DNA from 3 places in the Streptomyces sp. NBC_00631 genome. Region 2 is predicted to be linked to each of the others. Evidence: riboswitches for the same ligand, from Rfam matches in the RefSeq annotation. Region 2 holds a riboswitch; each other region holds the start of a gene.

Region 1 (6,485 bases), 580 kb from region 2:
AGCGGCGCGCGGCCCGGGTCGCGGCGGGAAAGCCGGAGTACCCCCTCAAGGTCACCGTCACCGCGACCGGTGAGCTCGACCCGGCGGCCAGGTTCTGGCACACGGGCGGCGCGAAGGTCGTCTACACGACGGACGAGGGCGCGGAGCGGGCCCAGGTCGCGGCGGACGTCGTGGCACTGGGCCCGGAGCTGGACTGGCGGCTCCTCCTGGAGCACCTGCACGACGTGCGGGGGGTACGGCGCCTGATGGTCGAGGGCGGTGGCACGGTCCACACCCAGCTCCTCCAGCAGGGCCTGGCCGACGAGCTCCAGCTGGTTCTGGCCCCCCTCTTCGTCGGCGATCCGAAGGCACCGCGGCTGTTCGGTCCGGGCGGGTACCAGGGTGGGCGGCTGCGGCTCCTGGAGACCCGCCGTATCGAGGACGTCGTCCTGACGCGGTACGCGCCCACGGCCCCCGGCACGGGCGGGTCGCCGTCCGCCGCCGACCGCCACTGGATGCGGCTCGCCTGCGAACTGGCGGCCGACTGCCCGCCGTCCCGGACCGCGTTCAGCGTGGGCGCGGTGGTGGTCGCGGCCGACGGCACGGAACTGGCCCGCGGCCACTCCCGGGAGGCCGGCGACCCCGTGGTCCACGCGGAGGAGGCGGCCCTCGCCAAGATCTCCCCGACCGACCCCCGGCTGCCTTCCGCCACGGTCTACACCAGCCTCGAACCCTGCACCCACCGCGCCTCCCGCCCGCACCCGTGCGCCGAGCTGATCCTGCGGGCCGGGGTACGGCGGGTGGTGACGGCGTGGCGCGAGCCGGACACGTTCGTGACGGCGGCCGACGGGACGGGGACGCTGCGGGAGGCGGGGGTGGAGGTGCTGGTCCTGGGGGAGTACGAGGCGCAGGCGAAGGCGCCCAACGGGCATCTTCTCGGCTGACAGGGGCGGCCGAGGAGGGGGCTGGGGTGGTTTCGCGGGTGCGGGTGCGGATGCGTGGGGGTTGCTCGCGCAGTTCCCCGCGCCCCTTCGGGGGCGCGTTGCTCCAGCGCCCCGGAACCTGCCGGTTTTAACCCGTGTGACTTCCACTCTTCGGATGGCGTATGCTGGTGTCAACGACGCGGGGTGGAGCAGCTCGGTAGCTCGCTGGGCTCATAACCCAGAGGTCGCAGGTTCAAATCCTGTCCCCGCTACTGAAACTCAGGGCCGGAATCCGATATCAGGATTCCGGCCCTGAGTCATATCCGGCTCCAGACGGCCGCAGTCACTTTGGGTGCCCGGACGGCCGCCCTCCGCATAACAACTGAGTCACCATCGAAACGCGTGTGACTCCTGAGTTGACCCGCGCACACCGTCGACTCGACCGCTTTTGATCGGTCGTGGCTGGTAAGTCCAAGCTTTAAAAGCTTAATGATCAAGGCGAACTGCTTGGAAACTGACAGCCGGGTCTATTAACGTTCGATAACGCAGCGCGGTCGTCCCAGCCGTCACCCGCGACGGCTCCGTGCGCACGCGCCGAATCCCGCAAGGGAACCGGGGAACCACCACCTTGGGGTGAATCGCGAGGCTACCGCCGGGTACAAAACGGTCGGTATACGCGCGTAGGAGACCTTCCCGCTCCGAACCCGTCAGCTAACCCGGTAGGCAGCGGAAGGAAAGGAGTGCGCCCGCGTGGCGTCCAACCCGCCTGCTCCGGCAGCCCCGTTCGTGCCCAGCCAGCGCCAGCCCGACACCTTCGGCTACGGCGGCCACCGCACCGACGAGGGCCCCTTCGAGGAGTGGAACCCCACCGAGGAGTCTCTCTCCGCGGCCCGCGGCCGGCACCGGGTCGCCAAACAGAAGGGCGGCGGGCTCGCCCGCAGCTCCACGGTTCTCGGCGTCGGCGTCATCGCCGCCGTCGGCGCGGGCGGCATGGCCAGCGCCAACACCGGCAAGCCGCCGGTCTCCATCTCCCTGCCCGACCTGCCCTCCTCCGTCAGCTCCCTGCTCGGCGAGGGCAGCGGTCACCAGGCCACCCAGACCGCGCTCAGCAGCGTCACCACGACGACCGCCACCGACGCGGACTCCTCCTCCTCGGACGCCGGTGAGGCGCTGCGCAGCCGGATCATCTCCCAGGCGGCGCAGCAGCAGAACCAGCTCGACACCAAGGCCAGCGCCAAGGCCGTCGCCGCCGCCGAGGCCAAGGCGGAGAAGGCGGCCGCCGCGAAGGCCGCCGACGCCAAGGAGAAGGCCGAGACCTCCGCGAAGCAGAAGGCCGAGCAGGCCCGCCTCGCCGAGCTGGCCAAGCAGTACACGCTGCCCGTCGTCTCGTACACGATCACCGGCACCTTCGGCCAGGCCGGCTCCATGTGGTCCTCCGGCTACCACACCGGCCTCGACTTCGCCGCGCCGACCGGCACGCTGATCAAGGCCGTGCACGGCGGCACGGTCACCGAGGCGGGCTGGGCCGGCTCCTACGGCTACCGCACGATCATCACCCTCGACGACGGCACCGAGCTGTGGTTCTGCCACCAGTCCTCGATCGGCGTGAAGGTCGGCCAGAAGGTCGCCACGGGAGATGTCATCGGCCGCGTCGGCGCCACCGGCAACGTCACGGGTCCCCACCTCCACCTGGAGGTCCACCCGAACGGCCAGGCCACCGCCATCGACCCGATGACCTGGCTGCGCGGCAAGGGCCTCAACCCCTGACCCGGACGGGCGGGGCGCCTTTACAAGAACTTCGTGTTGCGTCGGCATGGGGCGCCCGGCCCTGCGTGTTGAAGTGAGGCATGACTGCTTCTTCCGCTTCCCCTTCCCTCCGCAAGCTCGGCGCCTCCGACCTGGAGGTCTTCCCGCTCGCCCTCGGCGGTAACGTCTTCGGCTGGACCGCCGACGAGGCCACCTCCTTCGCCGTCCTCGACGCCTATGCCGCCGCGGGCGGCAACTTCGTCGACACCGCCGACTCGTACACGGCGTGGATCGAGGGCAACACGGGCGGCGAGTCCGAGACGATCATCGGCAAGTGGGTCAAGGCACGCGGCAACCGCGACGACGTCGTCATCGCGACGAAGGTCAGCCAGCACCCCGAGTACCCGGGCCTGTCCGCCGGCAACATCAAGGCCGCCGCCGACGCGTCCCTGCGCCGCCTGGGCACCGACCACATCGATCTGTACTACACGCACTTCGACAAGCCCGAGGTCCCGGTCGAGGAGATCATCGGCGCGCTGGACGAGCTGGTGCGGGCGGGCAAGGTCCGGCACATCGCCGCGTCCAACATCACGCCGGAGCGGCTCCAGGAGTCCCTGGACTTCTCCGACCGCGAGGGCCTCGCCCGGTACGTCGCCCTCCAGCCCCACTACAACCTGGTCTCCCGGGACACCTACGAGGGCCCCCTCCAGGACCTGGCCTCCCGCACCGGCCTCGCGGCCGTCCCCTACTTCTCCCTGGCCGCCGGTTTCCTCACCGGCAAGTACCGGCCCGGTACGACGGTCGACAGCGCGCGAGCGGGCCGAGCCGCCCAGTACGCCGAGTCGGACCGCGGGCAGAAGGTGCTGGCGGCCCTGGACGAGGTCGCCGCGGCCCACGAGGCCCCGGTCCCCACGGTCGCCCTGGCCTGGCTGGCGGCCCAGCCCACCATCGCGGCCCCGATCGCCTCCGCCCGCGCCCTCGAACAGCTCCCGCCCCTGCTGGCTGTGGCGGACCTGGACCTGACGAACGAGGACCTGACCAAACTGACGACGGCTTCCGCCTGACGGCTCCCGCCGGCCTGCCGGTTTTCGCCTGCTGGCTTCCGCCTGACGGCTCCGGCCGGCCTGCCGGTTTTCGCCTGCTGGCTTCCGCCTGACGGCTCCGGCCGGCCTGCCGGTTTTCGCCTGCTGGCTTCCGCCTGACGGCTCCCGCCTGCTGGCTTCCGCCTGTCGGTTTTCGCGTGCGGGCTCCGTCGGACTGGCGGCTGATATCCGGCGGCCCCCGGCTGACGGCTTTCGCGTGCCTTCGCCGGCTCGTTCTCCTTTTCCCGCCGCTCACAATTTTTTCCGCCGCCTCGGCGCTCAGCCACCACGGCGCATCCCGGCGGTGCCGGACCCTCCGCGACCTCGAAGCGCTAGCTCCGGTACGGGTTGTAGGACGGGTACGGCACCGCCGCCCCGGGCCACCCCGGCCCCGCCGCCCCGTAGGCGGGCGGCGCATGACCGGCGTACCCCGGCCACCCACCCGGCGCGGCCGTCCTGGCCGCGTACTCCAGGGCAGGCCGCACCAGCTCCCGCCGGCTCCACAGCTCCGTGAGGAGCTCCCGCTCGCGCACCACGAAGTCGGCCCCCGCCCGCCCCGCCTGCCCCCGGCGCCGCAGCAGCGCCAGCGTCGTCGCGTACCCCTCGTACTCGGCGACCGCCCTCCCCGCCGCCTTCCCGAAGTGGTACGCGGCGTACTCCCTGGCCATCTGCCGGGCCCGCATCGAGCCGAGGACGAACGGCTCGGCAGCCCCCAGCCACCCCGCGTAGACGTACGCAGGCAGCTCCTCCCGCACGGTCCGCAGCTCCCGCTGCCGCGTCCACACGGCCAGCCAGATCAGCAGCCCGAACGTCGGCACCATGAACATGCTGTACACGGCGAAGAACCCGTACTGCCCGAACGTCGACGACCCGTTCCAGAACGCGTGCATGCTCATCGCGAGCAGCAGCCCGGCGAGCGGCACCAGTACGCGCCGCGCCCGCTGCCGCTCCCCGGAGAACGCGGCGATGCCGAAGCCGATGCCGGTGAGGACGGTGAAGAGCGGGTGCGCGAAGGGGGACATCACGATGCGCACGAAGAAGGTCGCGGCGGTGACGGAGGCGATCCCGCTGTCACCGGTCAGCTGGTCGGTCCCGAAGGCCGTGCCGAGGTAGAGGATGTTCTCGGTGAACGCGAACCCGGTGGCGGTGACCCCGGCTATCACCACCCCGTCGACGATCCCGGTGAAGTCCCGCCGGCGGAAGAGGAAGACGAGGAGCACGGCTGCCGCCTTCGCCGACTCCTCCACGATCGGCGCTATCACGGTCGCCCCGAGCGTGTCCGCGCTGCTCGGATCCGCGGTCGCCGTCGCTATCCACTTCGTCGCGAAACTGTTGGCGACGATGGCTATCAGCGCGGCCGCGCAGGCGCCCCAGGCGAAGGCGAACAGCAGGTTCCGCCAGGGGCCGGGCTGCACCCGGTCGAGCCACCGGAACGCGCCCACGAGCAGCGGCACGGGCAGCACGGCGAGCCCGAGCCCGACGAGGAAGCCCTCCGTCCCCGTCTGCTCCCGCACCAGCGCGAGGATCACCAGGCCGGAGAGTGCCAGCAGCGTGCCCAGCGCCCCGTACCGCACCCAGCGCCGCTGCCACCAGCGGGGCGGACAGTGTGGCGGGTACGGCGGCGGGTACGGCGGCGGAAAGGTGGCCACGGCATCGACCCTAACGAGGTGACTCCTGACGGTGCTGCTCGCTCTGCGGCACCCGGTGCTGTACGCGGCGGAAGAGCAGATCGTTCACCACATGTCCCTTGTCCAGTCCCTGGCCCTCGAAACGGGTCAGCGGCCGGTGCGCCGGACGTGGCGCGAAACCGCCGTCGGCCTGCGTGTTCTCGAACTCCGGGTGGGCTTCGAGCACTTCGAGCATCTGCTCGGCGTACGGCTCCCAGTCCGTCGCGCAGTGCACGATCGCCCCGGGCCGCAGCCGGGTCGCGACGAGATCGAGGAACTCGGGCTGGATCAGCCGCCGTTTGTGGTGCCGCTTCTTGGGCCACGGGTCCGGGAAGTACACCCGCAGTCCGTCCAGCGAGTCCGGTGTCAGCATCTCCCGGAGCAGGATGATCGCGTCGCCGTTCCCCACCCGGATGTTGGACAGCCCGTTCTGGTCGGCGAGGTTCAGCAGGTTCCCCTGCCCGGGTGTGTGCACGTCGACGGCGAGGATGTTGACGCCCGGGTCCCCGGCGGCCATCTGCGCGGTCGCCTCGCCCATCCCGAACCCGATCTCCAGCACCACCGGGTCGCCGTTCCCGAACAGTTCGCCGAGGTCGATGACCCGCTGTCCGTCGATGTCCAGGCCCCACTTGGGCCACAGCCGCTGCAGCGCGTCGGCCTGCCCGGCGGTGACCCGGCTGCGGCGCGGCTGGAAGCTGCGGATCCGCCGCTCGAAGTGCGACCCGGCGGGATCGGCCCTGGGGCCGTCCGGGAACCGGGGCTCGCCCTTGGTCCGGGTGTGCCGGACGGGCACCCCGGGGGCGTGGTGGGGCCGCTCGTCGGGCTGGGGGGTTTCGGAGGCATTGAGGAACTCAGACACAGTGCGTCGATTTTACGGCCCCTGCGGGACGGCCGACGGGGTCACACCGCGTCCAGTATCGCCAGCGCCCGCCGTGCCACCTCCCGCCCGATCGGCAGCGAGGCCGTCGCCGCCGGCGAGGGCGCGTTCAGCACATGGACCGCTCGTGGCGCCTCCTTGATCAGGAAGTCGTCGACGAGCGTCCCGTCCCGCAGCACGGCCTGCGCCCGCACCCCCGCGGCCGCCCGCA
Region 2 (6,485 bases):
ACACAGGTGTCGGCGTAGCGCCTCCCCGGCGCGGGGTGAAGCGTGCGGTCATACGATCACTTGATCGTCCCCACCCTGTGGACAAAGCGCGAGGTCGGCGGCGGTGGTGCGTTACGTTCGGAGCGTGAACACCACCAGGCCCGAACCCACCACTCCGGAACCCTCTCCGGCCTCCCGGTCCGACGCCGGCCGGGTCGTCCTGCTCACCACCAGCCACCGGGTCGCCCCCGGCCTGCTCTCCTGGCCCGCCTGGCAGGCGCTGCGCGCGGCGGACCGCGTGCTGTGCGCGGACGGCGCCCACCCGCAGCTGCCGTATCTGCGGGAGGCCGGGACGGCCGTGGACGAGGCCGCCCCCACCGCCGAGGAGCTGATCGACGCCTGCGCCGGCGGCCGGACCGTGGTGGTCGTGGCCACGGGCGAGGGCGAGCCCGCCCTCACGGACGGCCTGGCCCGGCTCGCCGGCTCAGGCCGTGTGCGGATGCCCGAGCTGGAGCTGCTCCCCGCCTCCTACGACCTGCCCGGCGCCCGCCTCCTCGACCTCGTCCAGGTCATGGACCGGATCCGCGCGGAGTGCCCCTGGTCCTCCCTGAAGACCCACGAGGGCCTGGCCAAGTACGCCATCGAGGAGGCGTACGAACTCGTCGAGGCGATCGAGGCCGGCGACCGCGACGAACTGCGCGAGGAACTGGGCGACGTGCTCCTCCAGGTCGTCTTCCACGCGCGGATCGCGGAGGAGGACCCCGACGCCCCCTTCTCCATCGACGACGTGGCGGGAGGCATCGTCACGAAGCTCATCCACCGCCACCCGCACGTCTTCGGCGACGAGACCGCCTCGACTCCGGAGGAGGTCAAGGAGCACTGGCTGCGCACCAAGGCGATAGAGAAGCAGCGCGAGTCGGTGACGGACGGGGTGCCCCTCGCCCAGCCGGGTCTCGCACTGGCGGCGAAGCTCGCCTCACGGGTGCGCACGGCAGGGCTGGACGTACCGCTGCCGCAGGCACAGGGCGTCGGCTACGAGCTGCTCGCGCTCGCGGCCCACGCGGAGGCGGAGGGCGTCGACCCCGAGACGGCGCTGCGGGCGGCGGCCCGGGCGTACCGGAACGCGGTGCGGGCGAGGGAAGGGGTGGAGAACTGAGCGGAGGCAGGCGCGGGGGCGCAGGATCGGCGAACGCCGGTCGAGTGCCACCCGGCCGCTGCGGATACCGTCGGGGAGTGACCGACCAGTTCAACTCCGACACCGCCGCTCCCGAACTCTTCACCTGGGAGTTCGCGACGGACCCCTACCCCGCCTACGCATGGCTCCGCGACAACGCCCCCGTCCACCGTGCGACTCTCCCCAGCGGCGTGGAAGCCTGGCTGGTCACCCGCTACACCGACGCCAAGCAGGCGCTCGCCGACCCGAGGCTCTCCAAGAATCCGGCGCATCACGACGAGCCCGAGCACGCCAAGGGGAAGACCGGCATCCCCGGGGAGCGCAAGGCGGAGCTGATGACGCACCTGCTGAACATCGATCCGCCGGACCACACCAGGCTGCGGCGGCTGGTCAGCAAGGCGTTCACGCCACGCCGGGTGGCCGAGTTCGCGCCGCGGGTACGGGAGCTGACCGATGAACTCATCGACGGGTTCGCGGCCACCGGGTCCGCCGACCTCATCCACGACTTCGCCTTTCCGCTCCCCATCTACGCCATCTGCGACCTGCTCGGCGTCCCGCGCGAGGACCAGGACGACTTCCGGGACTGGGCGGGGATGATGATCCGGCACGGGGGCGGCCCGCGGGGCGGGGTCGCGCGGTCGGTGAAGAAGATGCGGGGATACCTGGCCGAGCTGATCCACCGGAAGCGCGAGGCGCTGTCCGCCGAGGCCGGTCCCGGCGAGGACCTCATCTCCGGGCTCATCCGGGCCTCGGACCACGGTGAGCACCTCACCGAGAACGAGGCCGCGGCCATGGCGTTCATCCTGCTGTTCGCCGGGTTCGAGACGACCGTCAACCTGATCGGGAACGGGATGTACGCGCTGCTCACCCATCCTGGGCAGCGGAACCGTCTGCAGGAGTCCCTGGCCGCCGGCGAACGCGGGCTGCTGGAGACCGGTGTCGAGGAACTGCTGCGCTACGACGGGCCGGTGGAGCTGGCCACCTGGCGGTTCGCCACCGAGCCGGTCACCGTCGGCGGGCAGCACATCGCGCCCGGCGACCCGGTCCTGGTCGTCCTGGCCGCGGCGGACCGGGACCCGGAGCGGTTCGCCGAGCCGGACACCCTCGACCTCGCCCGGCGCGACAACCAGCACCTCGGGTACGGCCACGGCATTCACTACTGCCTCGGCGCCCCGCTCGCCCGCCTGGAGGGGCAGACCGCGCTCGCGGGTCTGCTCACCCGCCTCCCCGACCTGCGACTCGCGGTGGACGAGAGCGAGTTGCGGTGGCGTGGTGGGCTCATCATGCGCGGACTGCGCACGCTCCCCGTGGAGTTCACGCCCGCCGGCCGCTGAGCCCTGCCGAGGCCCGTACCGCCCCGAACAGCCAAAGGTGACCAGCGCTCAAGTCTGTGATCTTCACGTGATCTGCGCGGCATTAACTTGTGACAAGTGATCGTCTGCCGATACGTTCACCCATCAGCGCGGCGCCCCTGCGGGACCCGCCGCGCCGGTCACCGCTGTCGCTCGAAAGGTTTCCGCATGCTCTCCGGGAACGGTCGTCACCGTCGCCCCCGTCAGGCTCCGGCCCTCCTCGTCGCGGCCGGGGTGACCGGCTCCGCCATCGCCATCCCGCTCCTCGGCGCGGTGAGCGCGCACGCTGCCGACGGCTCCACCTGGGACCAGGTGGCCGAGTGCGAGAGCGGTGGCTCCTGGAGCGCCGACAACGGCAACGGCTACTACGGCGGCCTCCAGATGTCCCTGGACGACTGGGAGAAGTACGGGGGCACGGAGTACGCCACGACGCCCGACCAGGCGAGCCGTTCGCAGCAGATCGCGGTCGCCGAGAAAATACTCGCCGACCAGGGCACCAAGCCCTGGCGGACCTGCGCCCTGCTGGCCGGGCTCTCCTCCGACGACGCCTCGGTGAACGTCGACACGGGCCTTGGCGGATCGGCTGACTCGTCCTCCTCCGACTCGTCGGACACGTCCTCCGGGCTGTCGGACTCGTCGTCCTCCTCCTCCGACTCCGGTTCCTCCTCGGGCGCCGCGGACTCCGGGGACGACTCCAGCACTCCCTCCCCGAGCGCGAGCGCGGGCAGTGACTCCAAGACGGACACCCCCAGCAAATCCACCAAGACGGACAAGTCGGAATCATCCGGCTCCGGCACCGGCTCCGGTACCTCGAAGGCGAGTGAGAATCCCGTCACCTCCGAGGCTGACGACTCGGACAATTCGTGGCAGACCGGAGGCTCTTGGAGTCTGGTCGACACGGGGGCCGTCGGTGGCGGCGGCAAGCATCGCGGCGGCTCGGCGGACGAAAGCGTGACAAACGGTCAGGATGCCACCTCCTCCGCCCGTCACGCCTCCCGCGACAGCGGCACCTACACCGTCCGTGAGGGCGACACCCTCGCCTCCATCGCCGACTCCCTTGACCTCGACGGCGGATGGCGTGCGCTCTATGCCGCGAACAAGGCCGACATCGGTACCGACCCGAACGCCATCACCCCCGGTCAGACCCTGAAACTCGGCAGCGAATCGGACGAAAAGTAGCGGGAGTTGACGCCCCGCTTCGAGGGCTAATGTCCGTTTTGGCGAAAGTGTGGGATGAGTCTCAGAAGCCCTGATCATCTTTGAAATTCGCCGGATGCCCTGTTTACGGTCAAGGCCGCTCGTCACCACGAGCCCCGGCTGTCGCAACGCCGAGTCCTGCCAGCGGCCGTCCGGGAACAGTCGTCGCGTCAAGCGCCGTAGGCAGGAGCGGGGGACCCAAGGTAAGTGCCGGGACCGGCAGTCGAGGCTGCCGATCCGGCTCGGGGTGAAGCCGCGCACCGACACACGGGTGTGCGGCCGGGCAACTCAACCGGCCCGAACCCGACAGCTCACCTCGCAGGCGTCGGTGAGGGGATCGATCCATGCTGTTTTCCGGCAAGGGCAAGCACCGTCGTCCGTCCAAGGCCGTCCGCGCCATCGCTGTCGCCGGTGTCACCGGCGTCGCCGTCGCCGCTCCGCTGATGGCGGCCGGCAGCGCCTCGGCCGCCACCGCCTCCGAGTGGGACGCCGTCGCCCAGTGCGAGTCGGGCGGCAACTGGGCCATCAACACCGGCAACGGCTACTACGGCGGTCTGCAGTTCTCCGCCTCCACCTGGGCCGCGTACGGCGGCACGCAGTACGCCGCGCAGGCGAACCAGGCCACCAAGGCGCAGCAGATCCAGATCGCCGAGAAGGTCCTCGCCGCGCAGGGCAAGGGCGCCTGGCCGGTCTGCGGCACGGGCCTGTCCAGCGCCGCCTACACCGGCGGCGGCTCCAGCAGCTCCTCCAGCTCCAGCTCGTCGAGCAGCAGCACCAGCACCCGCTCGACCGGTACCCAGGCCGCCTCCCGCTCCGCCGAGCGCCCGGCTGCCAAGAAGACCGTCACCACCCCGACCGGCAAGAAGGTCAAGAAGGGCGACGGCGAGTACAAGGTCGTCAAGGGTGACACCCTCAGCTCGATCGCCGAGAAGCACAAGGTCAAGGGCGGCTGGCAGGCGCTGTTCAAGCTGAACAAGGACATCGTCGACGATGCCGACTTCATCTACCCGGGCCAGCAGCTCCACCTGAAGTAAAGGCGCGGGCGCGGTGCGGCGCGTGCCGCAAGTACTAAGCGGCGCCCAGCTGAAGCACAGCCCCCACACAACCGTGGTCCCCATAGTGGAGGCCACGTGAGGGCCACCCCCGTCCCCCACGGCTCCCCGCTCCGGTGCGTTTCCCCCCGTACGCACCGGGGCGGGGTTTCTCTTTGCCGTCCTCCTTCCGGTCCCCTTCTTGGCCCGCTCTTCTTCCGTTCTTCATCGGGACCCCCTTTGTTCCGCGCATGAACAATGAGTACCGTCAGTGTGTCCACGGGTCGGTCGGTCGTGCCGGCCGACGGGCCCGGGACGGTTAGGCTCTAGTCGCAAGGCTGAGCAAGGGCCGGCCAGGCCCACGTGCGCCCCGCACAACCAGCGTCACATCCCAAGAAGGAGATGCTCGTGCCGTCCATCGACGTCGTCGTAGCCCGGGAAATCCTGGACTCCCGAGGCAACCCCACGGTCGAGGTCGAGGTCGGCCTCGACGACGGCAGCACGGGTCGTGCCGCCGTCCCGTCCGGCGCCTCCACCGGTGCCTTCGAGGCCATCGAGCTCCGTGACGGCGACCCCAACCGCTACCTGGGCAAGGGTGTCGAGAAGGCCGTCCTCGCCGTCATCGAGCAGATCGGCCCGGAGCTGGTCGGCTACGACGCCACCGAGCAGCGCCTGATCGACCAGGCCATGTTCGACCTGGACGCCACCGACAACAAGGGCTCGCTGGGCGCCAACGCCATCCTCGGAGTCTCCCTCGCCGTCGCGCACGCCGCCTCCGAGGCGTCCGACCTCCCGCTCTTCCGCTACCTGGGCGGCCCGAACGCGCACCTGCTGCCGGTGCCGATGATGAACATCCTCAACGGCGGCTCGCACGCGGACTCCAACGTCGACATCCAGGAGTTCATGATCGCCCCGATCGGCGCGGAGTCCTTCTCCGAGGCGCTGCGCTGGGGCGCCGAGGTCTACCACACCCTCAAGAAGGTCCTGAAGAGCAAGGGCCTGTCCACCGGCCTCGGCGACGAGGGCGGCTTCGCCCCCAACCTGGAGTCCAACCGCGCCGCGCTGGACCTCATCCTGGAGGCAGTCAAGCAGGCCGGTTACGTCCCCGGCGAGCAGATCGCGCTCGCGCTCGACGTCGCCGCGTCCGAGTTCTACAAGGACGGCAAGTACGAGTTCGAGGGCAAGTCCCGCTCGGCCGCCGAGATGACCGAGTACTACGAGGAGCTGGTCGCGGCGTACCCGCTGGTCTCCATCGAGGACCCGCTGTTCGAGGACGACTGGGCCGGCTGGAAGGTCATCACCGACAAGCTCGGCGACAAGGTCCAGCTCGTCGGCGACGACCTGTTCGTCACCAACCCGGAGCGCCTCGCCCGCGGCATCGAGGAGGGCACCGCCAACGCCCTGCTGGTGAAGGTGAACCAGATCGGTTCCCTGACCGAGACGCTGGACGCCGTCGAGCTCGCCCAGCGCAACGGCTTCAAGTGCATGATGTCGCACCGCTCCGGCGAGACCGAGGACGTCACCATCGCCGACCTCGCCGTCGCCACCAACTGCGGCCAGATCAAGACCGGCGCCCCGGCCCGCTCCGAGCGCGTCGCCAAGTACAACCAGCTGCTGCGCATCGAGGAGATCCTCGACGACGCGGCGGTGTACGCGGGCCGCAGCGCGTTCCCCCGCTTCAAGGGCTGACCCCAACCTGGGGTAACGCTTAGCCAGTCGTACGTACGTCCCCGTACCCGGTCCCGTACCGTG
Region 3 (6,485 bases), 1.8 Mb from region 2:
GAGGAGGCCGAGGACTGGATCGTGCACGCCTACTTCGACGCCGACTCCAATCCGCGCGCCCTGTTCACCGGCGTCAAGGTCCGCTCCTGGCCACCGCACGCCGGCATGACCGCCAACGCCTACGTCGTCGACAACCCGGAACTCGCCGACGTCGCCGCGCGTTTCATCAAACAGATCGGATTCACCGGCATCATCGATCTCGACCTGCGCTTCGACCGGCGCGACGGGCAGTACAAGCTGCTCGACTTCAACCCCCGCATGGGCGCCCAGTTCCGGCTCTTCGAGAGCGAGTCGGGGGTGGACGTCGTCCGCGCCATGCATCTGGACCTGACCGGCCGCCGCGTTCCGGATGGGGAACAGCGCGCCGGCCACCGGTACGTCGTGGAGAACATCGATCTGCCCGCTCTCCTCGCCTACCGCCGCAGCGGCTATACGACGCCGCATGCACCGAAGCGGCCGAGCGGGACCGAGCTGGCCTGGCTGGCGGGTGACGACCCGCTGCCGTTCGTCACGATGCTCGCCCGCTTCGTGCGTCCGGGCGCGAAGCACCTCTATCAGCTGTGGCGCACCAACCGCCGCGGCTCAAGCACCTCCACGACGTAGGCGCCGCGTCTCCTGGGGAGGGACTTCGTGATCCACCGGTCGCAGTCATCGGCGCCGGGCCCTTCGGTTTGTCGACCGCCGCCCATCTGCGGGCGCGCGGGCATCCCCGTCCGGGTCGGTGACCCCATGGTCAGCTGGCGCGACCACATGCCGGCCGGGATGATCCTGAAGTCCACCCCGCCCGCCTCCAGCCTGGACTGCCCGCAGCGCGGGCACACCCTCGCCGACTACTGCGACGCGGAGGGCATCCGCCGGCTGGTGACCGACGAGGACGTCGTCCCGGTGGAGACCTTCATCGATTACGGCGAGTGGTTCAGGGTCGCATTCGGCGCCCCGCCCTGGGACCAGCCGAAGCTGCGACCGCAGTCGCCGTTCGGCCGGGCCTGGTCCCTGTGGGCTCTCAGTTACTACCCGCACCCCTACTGCCACCTCCGGCACGGATCCGCCCCTACCTGGTCCGCCGGGTGCTGGGGCCGCTCGGCGCCTGGTGGCTGCGCGACCGCTTCGAGGGCAAGGTCCAGGTCCGCGAGGTAGCCGCTGTGACCGGCGCCGGTACCTGGGACAGCGCCGCGGTCCTCACCGTACGCACCCACGACGGCGGCACCGAGCGTCTCGCCGCCGACCACGTGATAGCCGCCACCGGCTACCGCGTGGACCTCGCCGCGATGGACTTCCTCGGCCCCGAGCTGCGCACCCGCGTCGCGGTCGGTCGCGGAGCCCCGAGACTCGGCGCGGGATACGTCTCCTCCGTGCCCGGCCTGTACTTCACGGGCCTCGCGGCGGCCGCGTCGTACGGGCCGGTGATGCGGTTCGTGTGCGGTACGGAGTTCGCCTCACCGCGCCTGGCCAAGCACCTGGCGGCAGCCCACGCCTGACACCCCCGGGGCCGGACCGTCACCCGCCCCGAGGCCTACGCCTCCTCCTCGGCCGCCCACTGCCAGGCCAGGAACTCCTCGATCAGCTCCGGCGGGTTGGCCGCCCGGGTGGCCTCGACCTCCCAGCCCGGGCAGTACATGTCGAAGACAACCACCGGCAGTGGCCGCCCGAGGACCTTCTCGATCCGGCCGCTGTCGTGCAGATCCCGGGCCAGCCGGACGCACGCGTCGGCGAAGTGCCGCCCCAACAACTCGCGCGCGGCGTCCAGTTCGGCGGCGTCCTCGTCCCCGTCGAACCAGAGTCCGAGCCGCCGGACCTCCTCCACGTAGAGCGCGCTGCCGGCCGGGTCCTCAGGGCAGTTGCCGAGCATCTCGAAGCCGTCGAGGAGCCAGCACGCGTAGTTCCAGCGGGCCTCGTCCGGGTCCTCGCGGCGTCTTTCGGCCGCGTACTGGCTCTCCGTGTTGTAGCCGATCGCCACATAAGGTCTGCGCTTGTCGTCGTCGACCCGCCAGACACGGAACGACAGCGCGTAGATCTCAGGCCGCGACTCCTCCGGGAACCGCTCCAGCACCCCGGTCGCCGCTGCCAGCAGATACTCCCGGAAGTCCCCCCACCCGTCCGTCACCACCAACACCCCCGCCGGATCGGTACAACCGCCTCACCGACAACGTAACGCCCGTCACTGACAACGGCCCCATCACGGCGGGGGCGGGCGCCACTTGAGGCCGAAACGCACAGTGAGTCGCAGGGGCGTGCTGTCCGTATTCTCTGATCATGGTCGCACCCTCCCCGTACTCACTGATCGCCACCGACCTGGACGGCACGCTGCTGCGCGCCGACGACACCCTCTCGGAACGGTCGCTCACCGCGCTCGCGCGGGCCGGCCGGTCCGGTGCCCGGCACCTCGTGGTGACCGGCCGCCCCGCGCCGAGAGTGCGCCCGCTCCTCGACGACCTCGGCTGCACGGGACTCGCGGTCTGCGGCCAGGGCGCGCAGGTGTACGACGCCGGCGCGGACCGGCTGCTGTGGTCGGTCACCCTGGACCGGGAGCTGGCGGAGACCGCGCTCGGCAAGATCGAGGCCGAGGTCGGCCAGGTGTACGCGGCGGTCGACCAGGACGGCGTGGACGGGCTCACGCTCATCGAGCCCGGCTATCTGATGCCCCACCCCACATTGCCCGCACTGCGCGTCGCCCGCCGCGACGACCTGTGGTGCGCGCCCATCAGCAAGGTACTGCTGCGCCACCACACCCTGTCCGACGACGAACTGGCGGCGACCGCCCGCTCGGTGGTCGGATCGCTGGCGACGGTCACCATGTCGGGGCCCGGGACCGTCGAACTACAGCCGTGCGGGGTGACCAAGGCGACCGGGCTCGCGCTGGCCGCCGACCATCTGGGACTGAGCTCCGGACAGGCCATCGCCTTCGGCGACATGCCCAACGACATCCCGATGTTCGAGTGGGCCGCCTACGGAGTGGCGATGGCCAACGCCCATCCCGAACTCAAGGCGCGGGCCGACGAGATCACCACGTCGAACGAGGACGACGGCATCGCCGTCGTCCTCGAAAGACTCTTCGACTGACCCGGGGCGTCGATCAGTACGCGCCGTGGACGTTGTCCATCGAGCCGTACCGCGCGGCGGCGTAGTTGCAGGCGGCGGTGATGTTGGCGACCGGGTCGTAGATGTCGAACGACGTGCCGGCCACGTGGTAGGTGTTGAACGTCGGGTCGATCACCTGGAGCAGGCCCTTGGAGGGGATGCCGGCGGCCGCGTTGGAGTCCCAGAGGTTGATGGCCTTCGGGTTGCCCGAGGACTCCCGCATCACGTTGCGGTAGATGCCGTTGTAGGTGCCCGGGATGTGCTTCTCCGACATGATCGCGAGCGACTCGCGGATCCAGCCGTCGAGGTTGTTCGGGTACCCGGCGAGGGTCGTCGAGGCCGTCGTGCTGGAGGACCCGGCGGCGGAGGCGGCGGTCGCCCCGATCAGCGGAAGGGCGAGGACGGCGGCGCCGGTGCAGGCGACGGCGAGCGTGCGGACAATGCGGTTACGGCGGGGACGGCAGTGCTGAACGGCAGCGGGCATGGCGAAGTTCCTCTCCGTCGCCTGCGAGGTGAGCTGTCGGGTTCGGGCTCGGGGAGTGCCCGGCCGCACCGCCCGAAGACGATGCGACTTCACCCCTAGCCGTTCCGGAACGACGTCTGTTGGGTGACGTCGGCCGCCCGGTCCGGCGACTTACCTGGATCCCCCGCTCCTGCCGTGCGAATGGACTCGTCGATGGGTCACGACGGGCGGCGGCAGGATTCGGCGTCCGCCCGGCGAGCGGGAACGTATGCGAGAGCACATGTCCGGAACAAGTAGTCCATTCACACAACACACCGATTGACCTTCGCCTGAGGCGTATGTGGTGCTTGATCCTTTGCGATCGCCAAGCCTCAACTGGCCCGCAGGAAAAGGAAAGGAAGGGGCGCCACCTGCCTTGCGGTACCGGGGCCCATGTGACCTACTTCACGAAATCGCAATAACCGCAAATCGGACATGAGGGATTCATGGAATCCACCTTTTTCCTGGTTCGACGGAAAAACTTCCCACCCGCATTCACATGAATCGCCTCCACTGGGTGACGGAGTGGGCGTCGATGTGGGTGATTCAAACGGAAAGTCCAAATTGTCGGATTGTGGGGTATTCGGGGTGAATGGCGTGGACTGAATGGCGAGGTGGCTGTGCGCCGGCAGTGGGTCCTGCTCGCTCGATCGGGTGTCTCTCCGGCGTGCCCCTCGTCAACTTCGGAAGCTCCGGTACGCGCGCGTGCCGCCGTCCGGACATGGCTGGGACGTTGGGAAGGTGATCGCTGAGCCGTGACGCTCGTCACGTTGAGGATGGAGTGGCGGGCTCCGGGACCTCCCGGGTGAGTGTCCGCCGGGAGGGTGGAACCTCCGCTGTGATGCGCATCGTTGTCAATGCTGTCGTCCGCGAAGTGGGCCGGTCGGCGGCTGCTGTGGGCGGTCGGCGAGGTGCCACGGGCGTGGGAGGCCGTTCCGCCGGTCAAGGAGATGTGGGTCAAGGGGGGCGGAGGGTGTCGCGCGTGGTCTCGTGGAGGTGGCGCGTACGGATGTGCGGGAGGTGGCGCCGTTCGTGCACCAGCTGCCCTCGTCGGCTTCGGCAAGCAGGGGAGGGGGTACCTCCGGGCAGGTGATGTCGCTCGGGAGGGAAGGGACGGTTTCGGGGTAGCAGTCAGTCGGGAGACTCGCCGCCGGACAGACCCTCACGCCCGGACCCGGACCCGAACCCGGCGCTGGCCCCGGTGTCGGTCCTGGTGCGGGACACGGCCTGGGCCATGGTTCGGGACAACTGTCTGCACTTGCTGTTAAGTCAGTGGATGTCAGGTCGTATCGGCTGATCAAAAACATAACGGTCGTGATCCGATAGCGCCCGGGGTGTAACCGTGGGCGCTATCGGTGATCGAAACCTGACCGGATACGCTGACTTGAGTGATGGCAGCGACCTATCGACAAACCGCGTAATCGCCAGTAGACACCAGCAGACAGGAGACCCCTCGTGACCGTCGTCGGGCCGTTCGGGCTGAGCGTGCGGGACCAGGCTCTGGAAGCCGATGTCCAGGCCGGATTGACGGCTGTCGAGGAAGGCTTGCTAGAAGCTACCAAGAGCGAGGTCCCGTTCATCACGGAGGCCGCACAGCACCTCGTGCGGGCCGGGGGGAAGCGGTTCCGGCCGCTGCTGGTGATGCTCGCCGCGCAGTTCGGCGACCCGTACGCGCCGGGTGTCGTGCCGTCGGCCGTGGTCGTCGAGCTCACCCACCTGGCCACGCTGTACCACGACGACGTCATGGACGAGGCCTCCGTGCGGCGCGGTGTCGACAGCGCCAACACCCGCTGGGGCAATTCGCTCGCCGTCCTCACCGGCGACTTCCTCTTCGCCCGTGCCTCCCAGATCCTCGCCGACCTCGGCCCCGAGGCGGTCCGGGTCCAGGCCCTCGCGTTCGAACGGCTGGTGACCGGCCAGATCCTGGAGACGGCAGGCCCGACGGACGGGCGTGACCCGGTCGAGCACTACCTCGACGTGCTCGGCGGCAAGACCGGCTCGCTGGTCGCTGTCTCCTGCCGCTTCGGCGCGATGCTGTCCGGTGCCGACGAGACGGTCGTCGACGTCCTCACCCAGTACGGCGAACGGCTCGGTGTCGCCTTCCAGCTGGCCGACGACGTCCTGGACATCGCCTCCGACTCCCATGAGTCCGGGAAGACCCCGGGAACCGACCTCCGCGAGGGGGTGCCCACGCTTCCGGTGCTGCGGCTGCGGGAACGCGCAGCCCGGCTGGGGCTGGCCGAGGACATCGCCCTGTGCGAGCTGCTCGACTCCGACCTGACGGACGACACGCGGCACGCGGAGGCCCTGACGGCGCTCCGGGCCCATCCCGCGCTGGAGCTGGCCCGCCGGGACGCGGTCCGCTACGCGGAGGAGGCGCGGGCCGCGCTGGCTCCGCTGCCGGAGTGCGACCCGAAGGCCGCACTGGTGGAGCTGTGCGACGCGGTGGTGCACCGCGCCGGATAGGCTCCGCCGAGCCTCCGAGGGCATCCTCATGTGACCTGGGTCATATTGCTGGACTGAGTCCAATCCGGGACGCGTTCCGTACTCCTCCCCGGAAAGCCGACGCAGGGGGCGTCGGCTGACACAGGGGGAGAAAACGGAATCATGGTCATCGACGCAACGCGCCGCAAGAGCCTCGTCGCCGCCGCCATCACCGTCATCGTCACCGCTCTCGGCGGTGCCGCCGCCCCGGCATCCGCCGCAACCGGCCACAGCTCCGCCGGCCACAGCTCCACCGCCTCCGTCGTTCTCGCCGCCGGCCTGCGCGGTGCCAACGAGGTGCCCGTCGCCGGCGGGCCCGCCGGCGGGGACAAGGACGGTGCCGCCCTGGAGTTCATCCAGATCAAGGGGGACAAGGTGACCGTCGCCGTGACCTGGCGCGGCACCGGCAAGCCCACCGACC

The links. A riboswitch is a leader RNA that binds a small molecule or an ion and turns the genes downstream of it on or off. The one in region 2 is predicted to bind cyclic di-AMP.
Region 1: linked by a shared signal. The riboswitch ahead of OHB00_RS24320 (M23 family metallopeptidase) and the one ahead of OHB00_RS21690 (transglycosylase family protein) in region 2 are both predicted to bind cyclic di-AMP.
Region 3: linked by a shared signal. The riboswitch ahead of OHB00_RS30185 (transglycosylase SLT domain-containing protein) and the one ahead of OHB00_RS21690 (transglycosylase family protein) in region 2 are both predicted to bind cyclic di-AMP.

Annotation. Positions count from the first base shown of each region.
Region 1 covers NZ_CP107734.1:5,316,603-5,323,087, reverse strand. Annotated here, with positions in the region: gene OHB00_RS24330 (dihydrofolate reductase family protein) at 1-923, shown strand, start outside; tRNA gene OHB00_RS24325 (tRNA-Met) at 1,101-1,174, shown strand; cyclic di-AMP (ydaO/yuaA leader) riboswitch at 1,485-1,645, shown strand; gene OHB00_RS24320 (M23 family metallopeptidase) at 1,653-2,669, shown strand; gene OHB00_RS24315 (aldo/keto reductase) at 2,750-3,712, shown strand; gene OHB00_RS24310 (PrsW family intramembrane metalloprotease) at 4,063-5,379, opposite strand; gene trmB (tRNA (guanosine(46)-N7)-methyltransferase TrmB) at 5,390-6,256, opposite strand; gene lhgO (L-2-hydroxyglutarate oxidase) at 6,298-6,485, opposite strand, start outside.
Region 2 covers NZ_CP107734.1:4,740,400-4,746,884, reverse strand. Annotated here, with positions in the region: gene OHB00_RS21710 (SurA N-terminal domain-containing protein) at 1-18, shown strand, start outside; gene OHB00_RS21705 (nucleoside triphosphate pyrophosphohydrolase) at 125-1,135, shown strand; gene OHB00_RS21700 (cytochrome P450) at 1,213-2,487, shown strand; gene OHB00_RS21695 (transglycosylase family protein) at 2,674-3,684, shown strand; cyclic di-AMP (ydaO/yuaA leader) riboswitch at 3,868-4,042, shown strand; gene OHB00_RS21690 (transglycosylase family protein) at 4,047-4,736, shown strand; gene eno (phosphopyruvate hydratase) at 5,136-6,422, shown strand.
Region 3 covers NZ_CP107734.1:6,566,985-6,573,469, forward strand. Annotated here, with positions in the region: gene OHB00_RS30165 (ATP-grasp domain-containing protein) at 1-603, shown strand, start outside; partial or broken gene OHB00_RS30170 (hypothetical protein) at 631-1,478, shown strand; gene OHB00_RS30175 (hypothetical protein) at 1,514-2,104, opposite strand; gene OHB00_RS30180 (HAD family hydrolase) at 2,254-3,060, shown strand; gene OHB00_RS30185 (transglycosylase SLT domain-containing protein) at 3,074-3,562, opposite strand; cyclic di-AMP (ydaO/yuaA leader) riboswitch at 3,568-3,764, opposite strand; gene OHB00_RS30190 (polyprenyl synthetase family protein) at 5,036-6,046, shown strand; gene OHB00_RS30195 (CHRD domain-containing protein) at 6,188-6,485, shown strand, end outside.